3 regions of the Paenarthrobacter sp. NPDC056912 genome follow, and region 3 is predicted to be linked to each of the others. Evidence: riboswitches for the same ligand, from Rfam matches in the RefSeq annotation. Region 3 holds a riboswitch; each other region holds the start of a gene.
What was found. A riboswitch is a leader RNA that binds a small molecule or an ion and turns the genes downstream of it on or off. The one in region 3 is predicted to bind glycine.
Positions count from the first base shown of each region.

Region 1: linked by a shared signal. The riboswitch ahead of gcvP (aminomethyl-transferring glycine dehydrogenase) and the one ahead of cycA (D-serine/D-alanine/glycine transporter) in region 3 are both predicted to bind glycine.
Region 2: linked by a shared signal. The riboswitch ahead of gcvP (aminomethyl-transferring glycine dehydrogenase) and the one ahead of cycA (D-serine/D-alanine/glycine transporter) in region 3 are both predicted to bind glycine.

Region 1 covers NZ_JBHUCD010000019.1:104,354-110,564, reverse strand. Annotated here, with positions in the region: gene gcvP (aminomethyl-transferring glycine dehydrogenase) at 1-2,139, opposite strand, end outside; glycine riboswitch at 2,289-2,387, opposite strand; gene ACFRJ9_RS19095 (PucR family transcriptional regulator) at 2,475-3,968, opposite strand; gene ACFRJ9_RS19090 (MFS transporter) at 4,142-5,524, shown strand; gene speB (agmatinase) at 5,521-6,211, shown strand, end outside.
Region 2 covers NZ_JBHUCD010000016.1:1,334-7,544, forward strand. Annotated here, with positions in the region: gene gcvT (glycine cleavage system aminomethyltransferase GcvT) at 120-1,253, opposite strand; gene gcvP (aminomethyl-transferring glycine dehydrogenase) at 1,263-4,109, opposite strand; glycine riboswitch at 4,273-4,370, opposite strand; gene ACFRJ9_RS16845 (TetR/AcrR family transcriptional regulator) at 4,463-5,002, opposite strand; gene ACFRJ9_RS16850 (MFS transporter) at 5,075-6,211, shown strand, end outside.
Region 3 covers NZ_JBHUCD010000001.1:357,150-363,360, reverse strand. Annotated here, with positions in the region: gene ACFRJ9_RS01685 (ExeM/NucH family extracellular endonuclease) at 1-1,097, shown strand, start outside; gene cycA (D-serine/D-alanine/glycine transporter) at 1,167-2,627, opposite strand; glycine riboswitch at 2,772-2,870, opposite strand; gene ACFRJ9_RS01675 (FAD/NAD(P)-binding protein) at 2,945-4,894, opposite strand; gene ACFRJ9_RS01670 (prolyl oligopeptidase family protein) at 4,955-6,211, shown strand, end outside.

The DNA of each region.
Region 1 (6,211 bases), on a different contig from region 3:
GGGGCCAACGCCGGGTCCGCCGCCGCCGTGCGGGATGCAGAAGGTCTTGTGCAGGTTCAGGTGCGACACATCGCCGCCGAACTTGCCCGGCTGCGCCAGACCAACCAGGGCGTTGAGGTTGGCGCCGTCAACGTAGACCTGGCCGCCGGCCTCGTGGATGGCGTCACAGACTTCGCGGACGTCGGCGTCGTACACACCGTGTGTGGACGGGTACGTGATCATGATGCAGGACAGGACGTCCTTGTTGGCCTCGATCTTGGCCGTCAGGTCAGCGTGGTCGATGGTGCCGTCAGCGGCCGTCGCCACCACCACAACCTTCATGCCTGCCAGAACAGCCGAGGCCGCGTTGGTGCCGTGGGCCGAGGCCGGGATCAGGCAGACAGTGCGCTGCTCGTCGCCACGGGAGAGGTGGTATCCACGGATCGCCAACAGGCCCGCAAGCTCGCCCTGGGAACCGGCGTTCGGCTGGATGGACACCTGGTCGTAGCCGGTGATCTCAGTGAGGTCCGCTTCCAGGTCTTCGATCAGTTCGCGCCAACCCGCCGTCTGGTGATCCGGGGCGAACGGGTGGATCGAGGCGAACTCCGGCCAGGAAATGGCTTCCATCTCGGCGGTGGCGTTCAGTTTCATGGTGCACGAACCCAGCGGGATCATGGTGCGGTCCAGCGCGAGGTCCCGATCGGACAGCTTGCGGATATAGCGCAACAGCTGCGTCTCGGAACGGTGCGTGTTGAACACCGGGTGCTGCAGGAAATCAGAGGTGCGGACTGCGGATTCGGGCAGTTCGAACCCGGAGGCGTCCCCTACCGGACCGGCACCAAAGGCGACGGCCACCGCGGACAGGACCTCCGGCGTCGTGGTTTCATCAACCGAAACACCAACAGTGTCGGCGTCGATGATCCGCAAGTTGATGCCGCGAGCCTCGGCGGCGGCGATGACCTTGTCCGCCTTGCCCGGGACGCGGACGGTGAGGGTGTCGAAGAAGGAATCAGCGACGAGTTCGCGGCCGGCCTTCTTCAAGGCTGTGGCGAGGGTGCGGGTGTGGCCGTGGACGGTTTCGGCGATCGCCTTCAAGCCCTCGGGGCCGTGATAGACGGCGTACATCGAGGAGACGATGGCCAGCAACGCCTGTGCCGTGCAGATGTTGGACGTGGCCTTCTCGCGGCGGATGTGCTGCTCGCGGGTCTGCAGGGCAAGGCGGTACGCCGGAACGCCCGCGTTGTCCTTGGAGACGCCGACGATGCGGCCCGGAAGCGTGCGCTCCATGCCTTCGCGGACAGCCATGTAGGCCGCGTGCGGTCCGCCGAAGAACAGCGGCACGCCGAGGCGCTGCGCGGTTCCGACGGCGATGTCCGCACCTTGTTCGCCCGGAGGCGTGATGAGGGTGAGTGCCAGCAGGTCCGCAGCGACGGTGACCAGCGCGCCGCGTTCCTTGGCGTCAGCAATCACTGCGGTGTGGTCGAAGACGCGGCCGGAAACGCCGGGCTGCTGCAGGACGACGCCGTTGATGTCGCCGTCCGGGAGACCGGCCGACAGGTCGGCGATCTCGACCTCGAAGCCCAGCGCCTCGGCGCGACCCTGCACAATGGCGATGGTCTGCGGCAGGAGGTCTACGTCCAGGACGGTCTTGCCATCCTTGGCAGTCTTGTTCTTGTTGGCGCGGCGCATGAGCAGCACGGCTTCGGCCACGGCGGTGGCTTCGTCCAGCAGGGAAGCGTTCGCCACGGGCAGTCCGGTGAGGTCCTGGACCATGGTCTGGAAGTTGAGGAGCGCTTCGAGGCGACCCTGGGAGATTTCGGGCTGGTACGGCGTGTAGGCCGTGTACCAGGCCGGAGCTTCGAGGATGTTGCGGCGGATGACCGGGGGCGTGACGGTGTCGTAGTAGCCCTGGCCGATCATTTGCACGGCCGTCTTGTTCTTCGACGCGAGCTTCCGCAGTTCGGCCAGCACCTGAACTTCGGTAAGGGCTTCCTGCAGCTTCAGGGCAGTGTCCTGACGGATGGAATCGGGGACCGCGACGTCTACCAGGCCGTCGACAGAGTCGTAGCCGATGGCCTTGAGCATGGTGTCAACGTCGGCCTGGCGACGGGCGCCGATGTGCCGGTCCGCGAAGGCGGTGGGGGTTGATTTAACAGTCAAGAGGAACTCCATGATTCAGGCGCCCAATGAGCGCCACGATGATGTGGGGTTCCTCCCCGCTCTGTATTGGACCTGAGAGATTCCGCAGGATTGATAGCCTGCTTGCACCGTCGGTGAGTCCGGTTGCCCGGACTACTTTCCAGAGTTGCCTAACCGCGGCGGTACATGGGCCTGAGAGATTCCTGGGGAGGATTTGCTCCTACGGCGCCTGACTGGATGTACCGGCAGGACTCTCCCGCCGCAGATCAAAAGCGTTGCATCACCTTCAGTGACACGCTTCACACCATAGCGGGTACTTTTGATCTTGCGCAAGGCGAAGATTCGGGAGTGCGCCGTCAGTCCTTCATCGCTTCATGGATCTGCAGGGCGAACCAGAGTTGCGCCACCGTGGACGTTTCACCCATGTCCAACCCCGTCAGCTCACCGATTTTCCGCATCCGGTAGATGATGGTTTGCCGGTGCGCGAACAGGGCCGCGGCGGTCTTCTGCCACGAACGTTGCGAGTCCAAATACGTCCTCAACGTGACAATGAGATCGCCGTCCTGACGCTGTTCGTAGTCAAAAACCGGGCCCAGGAGGCGCCGAACCAGCGCCGTTCCCTCCTCAAAGCCCGTCAGGCCAAGCCACGACGGCCCTTGCGCATAGCGGGCCAAGCCCAGCTTGTTCGCCCGGGCCGAGCCGAGGGCCCACAGTGACTCCTGCAGCGCACGCTGGAGTCCGGCAACAGCGGCTGGAGCACTGATGCCGATCGTGGCGGTCGGGCCGGCGCAATGGCTCAACACCTCGTCAGCAACGTCCCCGGCAACCACCACGTGAAGCCTGTTGTTGCGCCTCAACGAGGCCGCCGAAACTCCGTGGCGCCAAAGCTCGACGTGCACGTTGGCCAGCCTGTCGCCGTCGTCCGCTGCGATCGAGGCGACCAGAAAATCCTGCGCAGGAACATCGAAAGCGGCCAGGCGGCTCTCAATATCCGCCGTCCCCAATCGGCCGTCGAAGGCTTGCAGCAGGAACTCTCCCGCCAAGCGGTGCCGCCCTTCCAGCGAGAGGACAATGCGCGAAAGCTGCAGTCCCAGCACGGTCGCTGCATGAAGAAGTACGACGGCGTCCGGGTGCGGTTCGCCGTTCGGCAACACCACCAGGAGCGCATTCGCGTGGGTCGGGATATCCATGGTCAGCACGTGACTGCCGCGGACCCGATGCCACTGGAAGTTCTTGCCCGCAACGGACACCCTGCCGGGAAGCGGGGCCCATTCGGCGGCGAGGAAGTCCGGAAGCGGCTGGCCTTCGGGATGCCATGGGTGCAAACAGCGGCGGTCCACCACGAACAGCTCGGAGTCCAGTTCGGTGGCCAGTCTTTGGACGAGGCTCTGCCAATGATCCTCGGATGCCCCGGCGGTCCGGAGGAGGTCATAGACCCGCGCAGTCTGGCGGAGGCGGCGCGATTCTTCCACCAGGGACGCCTCCGCAACCGAGCGGGCGATGGCGATGAACGGCAACGGGTACGGGATGTTGATCAGGGGCAAGGGCAACCGCTCGCACGCCGCCAGGAACTCTGCGGTGAGGGGAGGCGCGTGCATCTTCTCGCCGATCGCCAGTGCGCTGGCGCCGGAGTCCATCAAGGCCTCGGCGAGCGCCACTTGCCCGGCGGCGTCAGCGGGGATGGACAAGCCATTGGTCATCATGAGCTCGCCGCCCGTCACCCATTCCCAGAGCCGGGGCAGGTCCGAGGTGTGGGCCCAGGTGATGCGGTTGTCGCGTCCCCCTGCTCCGGCCAGGAGGGTGAGGCCAAGCTGGGGCTCGGCGACGAGTTCGGCCACGGTGATTGCCATGGTTGTGCTCCTGGTTGTGCTCGGGTGGTGATCCACCGGCGGCTTTTAGACAAAGGTATAGGAGTCTTCATCATTTGTATTCAAAGTGCAGATAGTCGGAGTGACTCCCGTCACCAAGAATTGAAGTACTTACTCCCCCCGCTCCCCAAGAGCACTCACGAGAGAGGGTTGCAATGAGCGCAACAAGCAACCTCATTGACGATGCCCCACTGACCGCGTTTCACAAGAAGCTGACGTTTTTCGCCTCGGGTGGTCCGTTCATCGACGGCTATGCGTTGTCGATCATCGGCATCGCCCTGATCACCATGACGCCGGGGCTGCAGCTCAGCACAGCTGAAATCGGTTTGATCGGCGCGGCCAGCTTGGTGGGCATCTTCTTCGGCGGTGCCGTCTTCGGGTGGCTCACCGACAAGATCGGCCGGCACAAGATGTACATTGCCGACCTGGTCGCATTGGCTGTCTTCTCACTCCTGAACGGCTTCGCTACCGAAGTGTGGCAGGTTGTCCTGTGCCGGTTCTTCCTTGGAATGGCCATCGGCGCCGACTACCCCATCGCCACCTCCCTGCTGGCCGAGTTCCTGCCAAAGAAACACCGCGGCCGTCTGCTGGGCGCCACCTTCGTGGTTTGGGCGGTTGGCGCGGCAGTGGCGTACGCCGTCGGATATTTGCTCCGGGACATGGGACCGGATGCCTGGCGTTGGATGGTTGCCAGCCCTGCGATCTTCGCCATCATTACCCTGCTGTGCCGTCTCGGGACCCCTGAGTCGCCTCGTTGGCTGCTCTCCCGTGGGCGCCGCGATGAGGCTGACGCAGTCATCAAAAAGGTCTACGGACAGCAGTACGGCCTGAGCGATATCGCCTCAGACAGCGAGGGTCCCGCCAAGCAGGGCCGGTTCCTGGACATCTTCCGGGGCCAGTACTGGAAGCGGACGTTGTTCGTTTCCATCTTCTGGACGGCCCAGGTGATCCCGCTCTTCGCTGTCTATACGTTCGCACCGGACCTTCTGGCATCCTTCGGCATGCACGGCGACGCCAACCTCTACGGGGGATCGTTCCTGATCTCCATGTTGTTCGTGGTGGGCGGCATCCCCGGACTTTGGCTTGTGGAAAGAATCGGACGGCGCAAGTTGCTTCTCTGGAGCTTCGGCGTCATCGTGGTGGCCCTCGCCATCCCGGCCTTCATTCCCGACGTCCAGGCCGGACCGCTGTTCATCGCCTTGGCTGTCTTCGCGCTGGCTTCCGGCGCCTCCAGTTTCCTGGAAGTTGTCTACCCCAACGAGCTCTTCCCCACGGAGGTCCGTGCAACTGCCGTGGGCTTCGGTACGGCGATCAGCCGGATCGGTTCGGCCGCCAGCACGTACTTGATGCCGATCGCAATCGTGAGCTTTGGCGCCGCCGGTTCCTTGCTCATCGGCGCCGTCATCTCCTTGGTGGGCTTGGTGGCGACGTTCCTGCTCGCACCGGAAACAGCCAACAAGTCCCTCTCAGAACTCACCAGCAAAAAGAAGCCGGCCACCCCGGAGACCAACAAAGTAACCGAAGGATCCCTGTCATGACCACTCACAAGCACATTGGCCCCGTCGATGCCACCAAGGTTCCCCGCTTCGCAGGATTGGGTACCTTCGCGAGGCTGCCGCAGATCGATCGCGTTCCGGACTATGACATCGCGATTGTCGGTGTCCCGTTCGACGGCGGCACCTCCTACCGCCCGGGTGCCCGGTTTGGTCCGGCGGCCGTCCGTGAGGCCTCCCGCCTGTTGCGTCCCGGGTACCACCCGGAGCTGGACGTCGAACCGGTCAACGAAGTCCAGGTGGTGGATGCCGGCGATATCGCGTGCACTCCCTACGACATTGCCCGGGCAATCCGCGAGATCGAAGAGCAGGCCCGTCCCCTGATCAGCAAGGACAAGAAGCTGATCTCCATCGGCGGCGACCACACCATCGCACTCCCCATGTTGCAGGCCCTCAACTCAGTCCACGGCCCGGTGGCATTGCTCCACTTCGATGCCCACCTGGACACCTGGGACACGTACTTCGACCAGCCGGTCACGCACGGAACCATCTTCCGCAGGGCCTTCGAGGAGGGCCTGCTGATTGAAGACAAGTCCATGCACGTCGGTATCCGCGGTCCGGTCTACGATCGCAACGACTTCCTCCGGGACCACGAATTCGGCTTCCAGATCATCCGCTGCTCCGACTTGGATGTCATAGGTGTCCCGGCGGCCATCGACCAGGTCAAGCAGA
Region 2 (6,211 bases), on a different contig from region 3:
CGCGGCCCCTTCGGGACCGGTATCCGTAAGCGTGCGTCCAAGGGAGCATCGCGTCCGCTCAGCGGGCGCAATCTTCGACGGGGGGAGCATGCAGAGGTCGTCGGGCTCGAAGACCCGGCTTACTTTTGGCGCTTGTAGAACGGCAGTGCGACAACTTCGAACGGCTCAGACTTACCGCGCAGGTCAATGTCCAGCGCGGTGCCAAGCTCAGTGTGCTCGACGTCGACATAGGCCAACGCTACCGGGTACCCGAGCGTCGGGCTGGGCTGGCCGGAAGTGACTTCGCCTACCACGGCGCCGTCCTTGAGGACCGGGTAGTGGCCGCGTCCGGCACGACGACCCAGGCCTTTGAGACCTACGAGCTTGCGGCCGCTGGTGGATCCGGCGCCGTCTGCCTTCAAGGCTGCGAGTGCGTCCTTGCCGACGAAGTCGCCTTCCTTGGACAGTGCCACCACGGGTCCGAGCCCTGCAGCGAAGGGGTTTTCTTCGCGGGAGAGTTCGTTGCCGTAGAGGGGCATGCCGGCTTCGAGACGCAGGGAGTCGCGGGATGCGAGGCCGGCGGGGGTGAGCTCGCCCTCTTCTGCGGCGTCGGCAATGGCCTGCCACAGCGCTGCCGCGGAGCCGTTGGCCACGAAGATCTCGAAGCCGTCTTCGCCGGTGTAGCCGGTACGCGCCAACAGCAGTTCCTGGGTGCCGCCGTCGAACGTGAACGGAACCTCAACGGCCGCGTAGTACTTCAGTTCGGTGACCAGCGCGTGCTGCTCGGCGGGAACCAGACGGAGGAGGATACCTTCCGCACGCGGACCCTGCACTGCAATCAGCGAAGTCTCGGCAGAGGCGTCCTGAACCACGACGTCGAACCCGGCTGCGCGCTCCTGTAACGCCGTGGCAACAACCGCAGCGTTGCCCGCGTTCGGAACCACCAGGAACTTCTCGGAACCGCGACGGTAGGCGATGAGGTCGTCGATGATGCCGCCGTCTTCCTGGCAGATCAGCGAGTACTTGGCTTTGCCCTCGGCCATGGCGGAGATCTTGCCCACCAGGGCGTAGTCGAGGAACGCGGCGGCCTCGGGACCGGTGACCCAGACTTCGCCCATGTGGGAGAGGTCGAACAGGCCAGCGGAGTTGCGGACTGCGTGGTGCTCGGCCAGCTCGGAGGAGTACTTGAGCGGCATCTGCCAACCACCGAAGTCGGTGAAGGAGGCGCCGAGCTTTTTGTGCTCTTCATAGAGAGCTGTGTAGTTCTCAGTCATGACGAGTCCTTAGTTTTCGAAGTCTTCGATCGGCGGGCAGGAGCAGACCAGGTTGCGGTCTCCGGCTGCGCCGTCGATGCGGCCAACGGGCGGGAAGTACTTGTCCTGCTTGAGGTGGTGAACCGGGAAGGCGGCCTGCTCGCGCGGGTACGCACGGTCCCAATCAGAACTTACGACGGCGGCAGCTGTGTGCGGTGCCTTGCGCAGCGGCGAGTTCTCCACGGCGAAGTCGCCATTGGACACCTGGTCGATTTCCTTGCGGATGGTGATCATGGCTTCGATGAAGCGATCGATCTCCACCAGGTCCTCGGACTCCGTGGGCTCCACCATCAGCGTGCCCGCCACCGGGAAGGCAAGGGTGGGAGCGTGGAAGCCGAAGTCGATGAGGCGCTTGGCCACGTCTTCAGCTGTAACGCCGGTCTTCGCGGTCAGTTCACGCAGGTCCAGGATGCACTCGTGGGCAACAAGTCCACCTTCGCCCGTGTAGAGCACCGGGAAGTGGTCGTTGAGGCGGGAAGCGATGTAGTTCGCAGCCAGCAGTGCGGACTTGGTGGCTTCGGTGAGTCCTTGGCCGCCCATGAGCTTCACGTAGGCCCAGCTGATCGGCAGGACACCGGCGGAACCGAAGCGGGATGCCGAGATCGGGACGTCCTTGCCTTCGGTCCAGGATGCTGCGTCACCGGGCATGAACGGCGCGAGGTGTGCCTTGGCTGCGACCGGTCCCACGCCGGGTCCGCCGCCACCATGCGGGATGCAGAAGGTCTTGTGCAGGTTCAGGTGGGACACGTCGCCGCCGAACTTGCCCGGCTGGGCCAAGCCCACCAGTGCGTTCAGGTTGGCGCCGTCGATGTACACCTGGCCGCCGGCCTCGTGGATGGCGTCGCAGACTTCGCGGACGTCGGCGTCATACACACCGTGCGTGGACGGGTAGGTGATCATGATGGCCGAGAGCGCGTCCCGGTTGGCCTCGATCTTGTTCTTGAGGTCAATGTGGTCGATGGTGCCATCGGGAGCGGTGGCCACAACCACTACCTTCATGCCGGCGAGCACAGCCGAGGCTGCGTTGGTGCCGTGCGCGGAAGCGGGGATCAGGCACACGTTGCGCTGGTCGTCGCCGTTGGAGAGGTGGTAGCCACGGATGGCCAGCAGGCCTGCGAGCTCACCCTGGGAACCGGCGTTCGGCTGGATGGAGACTTGGTCGTAGCCCGTGATTTCGGTCAGCTGGGATTCGAGGTCGGTAATGAGTTCACGCCAGCCCTCGGTCTGGGAGTCCGGAGCGAACGGGTGGATCGAGGCGAACTCCGGCCAGGAAATGGCTTCCATCTCGGCCGTGGCGTTCAGCTTCATGGTGCACGAACCCAGCGGGATCATGGTGCGGTCCAGCGCGAGGTCACGGTCAGAGAGCTTGCGAATGTAGCGCAGGAGCTGGGTTTCGGAGCGGTGGGTGTTGAACACCGGGTGCTGCATGAACTCGCTGGTGCGCTCAACGGAACCTTCAAGCGCAAAGTCCTCAGCAGCTTCGGTGACCGAAGCGCCGAAGACCGAAGCGACGTCGGCGACGACCGCCGTCGTCGTCGTTTCGTCAACGGAGATGCCGACGGTATCGGCGTCGATGCCGCGCAGGTTGATGCCCTTGGCCTCGGCGGCGGCGACGATCTCTGCTGCCTTACCCGGGACTCGGACGGTGATGGTGTCGAAGAACGAACCGTGGAGGACGTCGACGCCGGCAGCCTTCAGGGATGCTGCAAGCGTGCGGGCGTGGCTGTGGGCGGTCTCGGCGATCGCTTTCAGGCCTTCCGGGCCGTGGTAGACGGCGTACATCGACGCGACGATGGCCAGCAGCGCCTGCGCGGTACAGATGTTGGATGTGGCCTTCTCGCGGCGGATGTGCTGCTCACGGGTCTGCAGCGCCAAGCGGTAGGCGGGGACACCGGCGTCGTCCTTGGAAACGCCCACCAAACGGCCCGGCATGGAACGCTCAAGGCCCTTCTGGACGGCCATGTACGCGGCGTGCGGGCCGCCGAAGAACAGCGGAACGCCCAGGCGCTGCGCGGAACCAACAGCGATGTCGGCGCCCTGCTCACCCGGAGGGGTGATGAGCGTCAGAGAGAGAAGGTCGGCAGCGACGGTGACCAGTGCGCCGCGTTCCTTGGCTTCGGCAATGACGGCGGAGTGGTCGAACACGCGGCCCGAAACGCCGGGCTGCTGGAGGACGACGCCGTTGATGGCACCTTCCGGGAGGCCGAGGGAAAGGTCGGCGACCTCAACCTCAAAGCCGAGTGCTTCGGCGCGGCCCTTGACGATGGCGATGGTCTGCGGGAGGCAGTCGGCGTCGAGGACAGTCTTGCCGTCCTGGGCAGCCTTGTTCTTGTTGGCGCGGCGCATCATGAGGACGGCCTCGGCCACAGCCGTTGCTTCGTCCAGGAGTGAGGCGTTGGCGATCGGCAGGCCAACGAGGTCCTGCACCATGGTCTGGAAGTTCAGCAGTGCTTCAAGGCGGCCCTGCGAGATTTCCGGCTGGTAGGGGGTGTAGGCGGTGTACCAGGCCGGGGATTCAAGGATGTTCCGGCGGATCACGGGGGGCGTGACGGTGTCGTAGTAGCCCTGGCCGATCATCTGAACAGCCGTCTTGTTCTTGGATGCGAGCTTGCGCAGCTCGGCCAGGACCTCAACTTCGCTCAGCGCGTCCTGCAAGGTGAGGGCGACGTCCTGGCGGATGTCGTTCGGAACGGCGGTGTCGACCAGCGAGTCAACGGTGTCGTAGCCGACGGACTTGAGCATGGTCTCAATGTCGGCCTGGCGGCGGGCGCCGATATGCCGATCGACGAAGGTGGTGGAGGCAGAACTAACCGTCACGAAGGAACTCCAATACTTGGGCGGCGTTTGGGTACGCCACAGTGGCTCGGGTTCCTCCCCGCTCTGTATTGGACCTGAGAGTTTCCGCGCGTTGTTGGACAACTATCGCTTGCACCGTCGGTGAGCACAGCGCCCTAGGGCACTTGCTACTTTCCAGAGTTGCCTCGCCGCGGCGGTGCATGGGCCTGAGAGATTCCTGGGGAGGGTTTGCTCCTACGGCGCCTGCATCACTAGCCTGCAGGACTCTCCCGCCGCAGATCAAAGGCATGTTCAGTTATGCGCGGCGCCACTGACGGCACGCCACAAGGGTTAATTGTCCTACGCGGCGGGCGGCGCCGCAAATGGATGGCTCGCTACTTCCGCAGGCGGTCCAAGACTCCCAGCAGGATCTCGACGTCGGCCTCCCGCCCCGCTTTGCCGTCTTCCTGGCCACCTTCGAACATCGCATTGAAGTACAGGCCGTCGCCCATGTAACTGACGGCCTTGGCTACCTCCGGTCCGACGTCCTCGGCCAGCACGTCCAACCACTGCTTCTGGATGCCGGCGAACCTGCGTCGGGTCTCTTCGTGGGCTACCTCGGCCAAGCGGGTGGCGGCCACGAACGCACGGTCCATGGGTGTGCCGGCCCATAGCGAGGACCGGATGAAATACGCAGCGGACCCGTCCGGCGCGGCCTTCATCTGTTCGATGTCTTCCTGCGCCAATTGGTCCAGGCGCTCCAGCAAGGCACTGATCAGCGATTCCTTGTTGGGGAAGTGATAGAGCAGCCCGCCTTTGGATACCCCTGCCCGCTTGGCGACGGCGTCGAGCGTGGCAGCACGCTCCCCCACCTCGATGAGGAGTGCTTCATAAGCATCCAGGACGGCATCCCGGGCGACTGGTTTTCGTGGCATGTGTACATCATTCCCTAAAGGCTTGGGGGGTTCCATTTGAAACTGTACCGTCTGGACGGTACAGTAAGAGTCATGTTCTCGCCGTCCTCAACCCAAGCACCCCGTTCCGCTCAGCCCATCAAGGGCACAACAGCACCGTGGCGCGACTGGACGGCCCTGGCACTGCTGATGTTCCCGGTGCTGCTCGTGGCCGTCGACAACACCGCGCTCACCTTCGCCCTGCCGGAAATCGCCCGCTCCCTGGATGTGGGCGGCGTACAGCTCCTATGGATCGTTGACGCCTACCCGCTGGTGCTGGCCGCCCTCCTTGTGTCCATGGGCAACTTGGGCGACAGGATCGGACGACGGCGGCTGCTCCTGATCGGCAGCACGGGCTTCGCGGCGGTTTCGGCTGCTACGGCATTCGCCCCCTCAGCGGAATGGCTCATTGCCGGCCGCGCCGCCCTTGGCGTCTTCGGCGCCATGCTGATGCCTTCAACGTTGTCCCTGATCCGGAACATCTTTACGGACCCGAACCGCCGGCGGCTCGCCATCGCAGTGTGGGCGGCAGGCTTCTCCGGCGGCGCCGCCCTTGGCCCGATCTTCGGCGGTTGGCTCGTGGAACACTTCTGGTGGGGCGCGGTCTTCCTGGTTGCAGCCTTCCTGCTCCTGCCGCTGCTCGCTTTTGGCCGGATCCTGATTCCTGAGTCCAAGGACGCCAACCCAGGCCGCGTGGATGTGCCGAGCATCGCCCTGTCGGTGTTCACCATGGCGCCGTTCGTCTACGGCATCAAGGAATTCGCCGTCCACGGATTCGGGGCTTCCGCCGCAGCCTTCATGCTCTTCGGATTGGTAATGGGTGTCCTCTTTGTCCGTCGCCAGCAGAAGATCGACAGCCCCATGCTGGACGTCAGCTTGTTCAAGAACAAAGTCTTCAGCACGGCCATCGTGGCCAACGTACTGTCCCTGTTCTCCATGACGGGATTCATCTACTTCTTCGCCCAGCACCTGCAGCTGGTGGAGGGGCAGTCCCCCATGGAGGCCGGTATCGCCATGATTCCTGCGCTCCTGGCAACAGTGATCGCCGGCCTGCTGGTGGTGCCGCTGGTCAAGCGCGTGCGGCCCGGATTCGTCGTGGCAGGCGGACTGACGCTGAGCGCCGTCGGGTACCTGATTGCCGTAGTGGGCGACCACGGCAGCGGCCCGGTCTTCCTCCTGTCAGCTTTGACG
Region 3 (6,211 bases):
CGATCGTGGACAAGGCTCTTGCGGATGCAGCAGTGATCGGCAACCAGCCGGTGGGCGCAGTGACCGCTGATATCACCACGGCCTTCACCCCCGACCCCGTGGGCGGCGCCCCCAAGCGTGACGACCGCGCGAACGAATCCACGTTGGGCAACCTCGTGGCGGACTCTCTGGTGGACACGCTCAAGGCGCCCGAACTCGGGGCGGCCGAGATCGGCGTCGTGAACCCGGGCGGCCTGCGTAACGAGCTCTACTACGCACCGGACGGGACCATCACGTTTGCCGAGGCCAACGCGGTCCTGCCGTTCGTGAACAACCTCTGGACCACATCCCTCACAGGTGGGCAGTTCAAGACGCTTCTTGAGCAGCAGTGGCAGACCAACCCGGACGGAACGGTTCCCAGCCGCCCGTACCAGCAGCTGGGCTTGTCCAAGAACGTCAACTACACCTACGACGCCGCCCGCCCCGCAGGCGACCGCATCACCGGTATTTGGGTGAACGGCGCCGTCATTGAACCCGCCAAGCAGTACAAGATAGGTACCTTCAGCTTCCTTGCCACCGGTGGCGACAACTTCCGGGTCTTCAAGGAAGGCAGCAACACGAAGGACACGGGCTTGGTTGATCGGGACGCCTGGATCAAGTACTTGCAGGCACACAAGCCTGTGGCTCCGGACTTCGCGCGCCGCTCCGTTGCCGTAGCAAACTCCACGGCGGCTGAGGTCAAGGCAGGAGAGTCCATCACGCTGGCCGTCTCCAAGCTCAACCTGACGTCGATCGGCAGCCCGGCCAACGCCACGCTGAATGCCGTGTTCGTGGATGCGAAGGGTGCCGCTGTGGCACTCGGTTCCGTTCCGGTCGCGGCCGGTACAGCCACGGTGAACCTCAAGGTTCCCGCCGCGGCAGCTGCTGGCACCGGAACTCTGGTGCTGACCGCCGTCGAATCCGGGACGGTGGTGAAAGCCCTCGTGAAGGTGGCCGCCAGCGGCCCGAACCCGCCGCAGTGCACCCCGCCGGTCAAGCCGTCCAAGTGGTACGACATCGTGGGCTGGCTCCGGTACGCGTTCGCGTGGTTGGAGTACCAGAAGTGCCTGAGGGGCTAACACCCGCTTAGAGACAAACGGGCAGGGCCCCTCACGATCTTCTTCGTGAGGGGCCCTGCTTTTTGGCGGTTATTTGTTGGCCGGCTCCGGTTCCTGGACCCGCTCAGCGTCTCGCTGCAGCTCCGCCTGGAACGCCGCGTAGCGTGCCAGGTGCGCAGGGCGGCGACGCAGGATGAACCAGGCAACGCCAAGGACCAGGAACCACGCGGGCGTGGCCAGCAACGCTGCCAGAGTGTCGGGCTGGGTGGTCAGGGTCCACAGCACGAACGCGAAGAACGCGAATACTATCCACACCATGGCCACGCCACCGGGCATCTTGAATGCCGAAGCCTCATGCAGGTGCGGGCGACGCTTCCGGAAAGCAAGGTAGCTGGCCAAGATGATGGACCACACGAAAACGAAGCAGACGGCGGACACCGTGGTCACCATGTCGAACGCCTTGCCGACATCTTGGCCGGCATACATGAGCACGACGCCGGACAGCAGCAGGACGCAGGAAAGGAACAGGGCGTTCCGGGGTACTTTGCGGCTGGAGAGTGTACCGAACACTTTGGGAGCGTCACCTTCCTGGGCGAGCCCAAAGACCATCCGGGACGTCGAGTAGATCCCTGAGTTGGCCGAGGACATGGCGGAGGTCAGCACTACCAAGTTGACGATGGTGGCTGCGGCGCCGAGGCCGGCCAGGGAGAACATGGCGATGAACGGGCTGTGTCCGGCGGCGAACTGCGTCCACGGGGTGACGGACATCAGGATAATGAGGGCGCCCACGTAGAACAGCAGGACGCGGATGGGGATGGAGTTGATGGCCTTGGGCAGGTTCTTCTCGGGATCCTTGGCCTCGGCAGCGGTGGTTCCCACGAGTTCGATGCCCACGAACGCAAAGACGGCGATCTGGAAGCCCGCTACGAAGCCCATGAACTCGTTCGGGAAGAAGCCGCCGTGGCTCCACAGGTTGGTGAAGCTGGCCGGTCCGGCGTCGGACTGGAAGCCGCTGAAGATCATGAACAAGCCAACGATGATGAGGGCCGCAATGGCAACGATCTTGATGAGGGCAAACCAGAACTCGGTCTCGCCAAAGGCCTTCACGGTGGCCAGGTTCAGGAGCAGGAGGATGCCGATGGTGATCAAGCCTGGCACCCACAATGGAAGCGACGGCCAGAGTTCCTGGGAGTACCCGGCGATCGCGATCACATCCGCGATGCCCGTGATGACCCAGCAGAACCAGTAGGTCCAGCCGGTGAAGAACCCCGCCCAAGGACCCAGCAGGTCGGCGGCGAAGTCGCTGAAGGACTTGTAGTTCAGGTTGCTCAAAAGCAGTTCGCCCATGGCGCGCATGACGAAGAACAGCATGAAGCCGATGATCATGTAGACGAAAATGACGGATGGGCCGGCGGCCGAGATGGTCTTGCCCGAGCCCATGAACAGGCCCGTTCCAATCGCTCCGCCGATGGCGATGAGCTGGATGTGGCGGTTGCTGAGCTGGCGCTCAAGATGGGGTGAATCGCTGGAAGGCGGGCGCTGAATCGTCAAAGGAACTCCATCGTTCAGGCGGCACGGGGTGCCACGTTGATTCGGGTTCCTCCCCGCTCTGTACGTGGACCTGAGAGTTTCCGCAGGCATGGGCCTGCTTGCACCTTCGGTGAGCCCGTATGCCGGACTGCTTTCCAGAGTTGCCTCGCCGCGGCGGTACATGGGCCTGAGAGATTCCTGGGGAGGGTTTGCTCCTACGGCGCCTGACGGGATGTACCGGCAGGACTCTCCCGCCGCGGATCAAAAGCGCGCACACCCAATTGGGTGATGCAGCTCACACAGTAACGAAGGCTGGAGGCAGCCGCAACCCCGCGTCGTTAGCGGCCCAGAATGCTACGGGCTATCTCGTCGGCATCGCGGAGGGTCCGCTGCCCGCTGGCATACGCCGGTCCGGTGAGCGGGCGCGCCTCTGCGGCGATGGCTGTCCCCCACTGGGACGCAGACAACTGGAGGCCCAGGACGTACAGGTCCTTAGTGACGGATCCGTTTGCTGCCAACGGCCGGTAAGGATGTGGTTCCACGTCCAGGCCGGTGGTCTGCATGGGCGTCCCCTCCACGCCCATCATGATCTTGGTGCGCACCAGACCGTCGGCCATGAGCTGTTCCAGCAGCGGCGACACGTTGATGCCCACCCTGTTCGCGGGCGACATCGCCTCAATCAGTGTCCGCGCCTCCACCGGTACATCGTGTACCCACGGAGAAGCCGCGCGGAACACCTTTGCGCCATGGTCCACGCTGAACTTGGGGTCCGGTCCAATAAAACTTACGACGCCGGCACGCGCCAAGGCGGCCAACTGCTCGGAGCGGAGCGCTGGCGCCCCACTGGCCAGCCCTTCCACGAACGACTCGAACCATCCGCGCAGTCCCGCCAGCCATGATTCGTCCGTGATTCCGCCGTCAGCCACCACGGACTTGAGGATCGCCCGGCCGGTGTGGAGGGCGCCGATCGCCATCTTCACAGGGTCCGACTCGCCCAGGGCAGATCTCCGGGCGTCATCATCGAGGTAGGCCGTGATCGCAGTGTCCAGATCCCGCCGTGACACGAAAGATCTCCCGGCCAGCGGCGCCGCGAGTCCACGAAGGTTCAGTCGGCGCGAGGCAACCACGTGCTTTTCCACAAGGTCGGCCACATCGCTTTCCCAGTTCGCCGTGGTGTGTGCATGCGGCTGCAGGGCATCTTCCAGGTCTGCCAGGAATTGCTGAGGGTCCTTGATAGCCGCGGGTTGAAAGGACCCAAGCGTTGAGTAGTAGGCCCACAGCGCATCACGGTGCAGCAGCGGCCAGAGGTCGTGATCGAAGCCGGGCTGGATTCCGGCCGCGCGGAACCGGTCCACGGCGTCTTCGGTCAGGTACCGCATGGTGATGCTGCGCGGGTAGTACCCGCTGAGCCCGGCCTTGGCACGGTACGGCGTGCCCCTGCGGGAAGCGGCGATGACCTTCGGTTCCCGGCCCGAGGCCCGGTACTCAAGCACACCGGCTCCTGGCGAACCGGCCTCGACAAACTTGCCGCCACGGCCCTCCGTCAGTTGACCCATGACGTCAAAGAAGTTCAAACCCATGCCCCGGACCAACACCGGCTCGTTGTCCGGTACCGCCATCCAATCGACATCCGCCGGTGGGGCCGGCGGGAAGTACAGCAAGCCCAGCTCATCGGCGGCCCGTTTGAACGAGCGTTGCTCCGGGTTCAGCCGGGCCTCGATGTGGCCCAGCGCGAGGACCACGGAACCTACGGTGAGGGTGGCACCGTTGCCGAGTTCGACGTCGAACCCGTCTTCCTTTTCACGTTTCACGGGATGCGCAGCAACGGCGAGCGTCTCATGGAAGGTGACCTCGACGCCGTCGGGCAAACGTTCCAGCAGCCCTTCCAAGGTCTGGCGAAGGTACCGCCCGTACAGTGCACGGCTGGGAAAATTGTCTGATTCGAGGGTGGCCAGCTCCGCCTTTTCGGCATCGTTGATTCCCGCGCCATCACGACGCCGGGCCTCGCGCCACTGGTCGAACGAACCGCCCGCGAGCGGCGGCGCAAGCTTCGGGTCCTCGGGGATGAGCGTCGGATAGAACGATTGGGTGTTCATCAGGAACAACCGTGACTGCTCCGGCTGCCACACATGGCCTGAACCGGCCGGGTAGGGGTCCACCACGTCAATGTGCAGCGTGGTGCCTTCAACGCGCTCCGCAGCCCAATTCGCGAGCAACCGCTCGAGGACGCTGGTACCCCGGGGACCGGCCCCGATCAGGGCAACACGGTTGGTTTGCGATTTAGCCACGCTCAAGCCTAACTTCTGCGTGACTTGCTTCCCGTTGAACAGTGTTGCTTGGATGGTGCGATGACCACCACAGAAGCTGATCAGACGCCACTGCCCGAGAATGACAATGCTCCTGGGAGCAAGTCCGGGCCCCGCCATGCCGCGGAAACTGCGCCTGAGCCCACAGATGAGAACGTGTGGCTGGAAGACATCCACGGCGAAGAACAGCTGGCTTGGGTCCGGGAACAAAACGCCCGCACCGAGGAATTGCTGGAGGACGCCGAGTATTTGGCCGTAGAGGCCGGGATCCTCGAGGTGCTGGACTCCACGGACCGCATCGCCATGGTCAACAAGCGCGGCGATTTCTACTACAACTTCTGGAAGGACCAGGAACACCCCAAGGGTCTCTGGCGGCGCACCACCTGGGAAAGCTACCTCACCGAGGCTCCCGAGTGGGACGTGTTGCTGGATATCGATGCCTTGGCCGCTGCCGAGGGCGTCGAGTGGGTGTTCCACGGGGCCGGTTTCCTCCGGCCCTCGGACGGCAGCGAGTACCGCCTGGCCATGGTTTCGCTCTCCCCCGACGGAGGCGACGCTGACCGCCACCGCGAGTTCGACGTCGAAACCCGCACCTTCGTGGAGGGCGGCTTCGACCTCCCGACAGCCAAGGGCAACGTCAGCTGGCTGGATGCCGACACCCTGCTGGTGTCCAGCACCGCCGAGGGACTGCCGGCCACTACGTCCTCCTACGCACGGACCGGCGTGAAGCTTCGCCGGGGCCAATCCCTCGCCGACGCTGAACGACTCTTCGAAATCCCCGAGGACCACATGCTGGCCATGGTGGCGCACGACTCCACACCCGGTTTTGAGCGCACCTTCGCGGTTGACTACATCGACTTCTACAACAGGAGCACGTGGTTGCTGCGGGACGACTCGTGGGTGGCCATCGATGTCCCCACGGAGGTGAACATCAGCGCACACCGCGACTGGCTGCTTTTCCGTCCGCAGAAAGACTGGGAAGTTGCCGGTGATTTGTACCCGGCAGGAACCCTGCTCGCCGCGGACTTCGAGGGCTACTTGGCCGGTTCGAGGGAATTCGTGGTGTTGTTCGAACCGGATTCCCACACTTCCCTGCAGTCCTGGAGCTGGACCAGGGACTACCTGCTGTTGAACCTGCTGCGCGACGTCTCATCCGAGATCCGGGTGCTGGACCCTGTCCGCCCCGATTCGGCCGGGGCGTGGGCTTCTACCGTCCTGGATGCCTGCCCTCCGCTGCACGACGTCAACGCCTACGCCGTGGATGACGAGGACTTGGGCGCTGCGGGTAACGACTTCTGG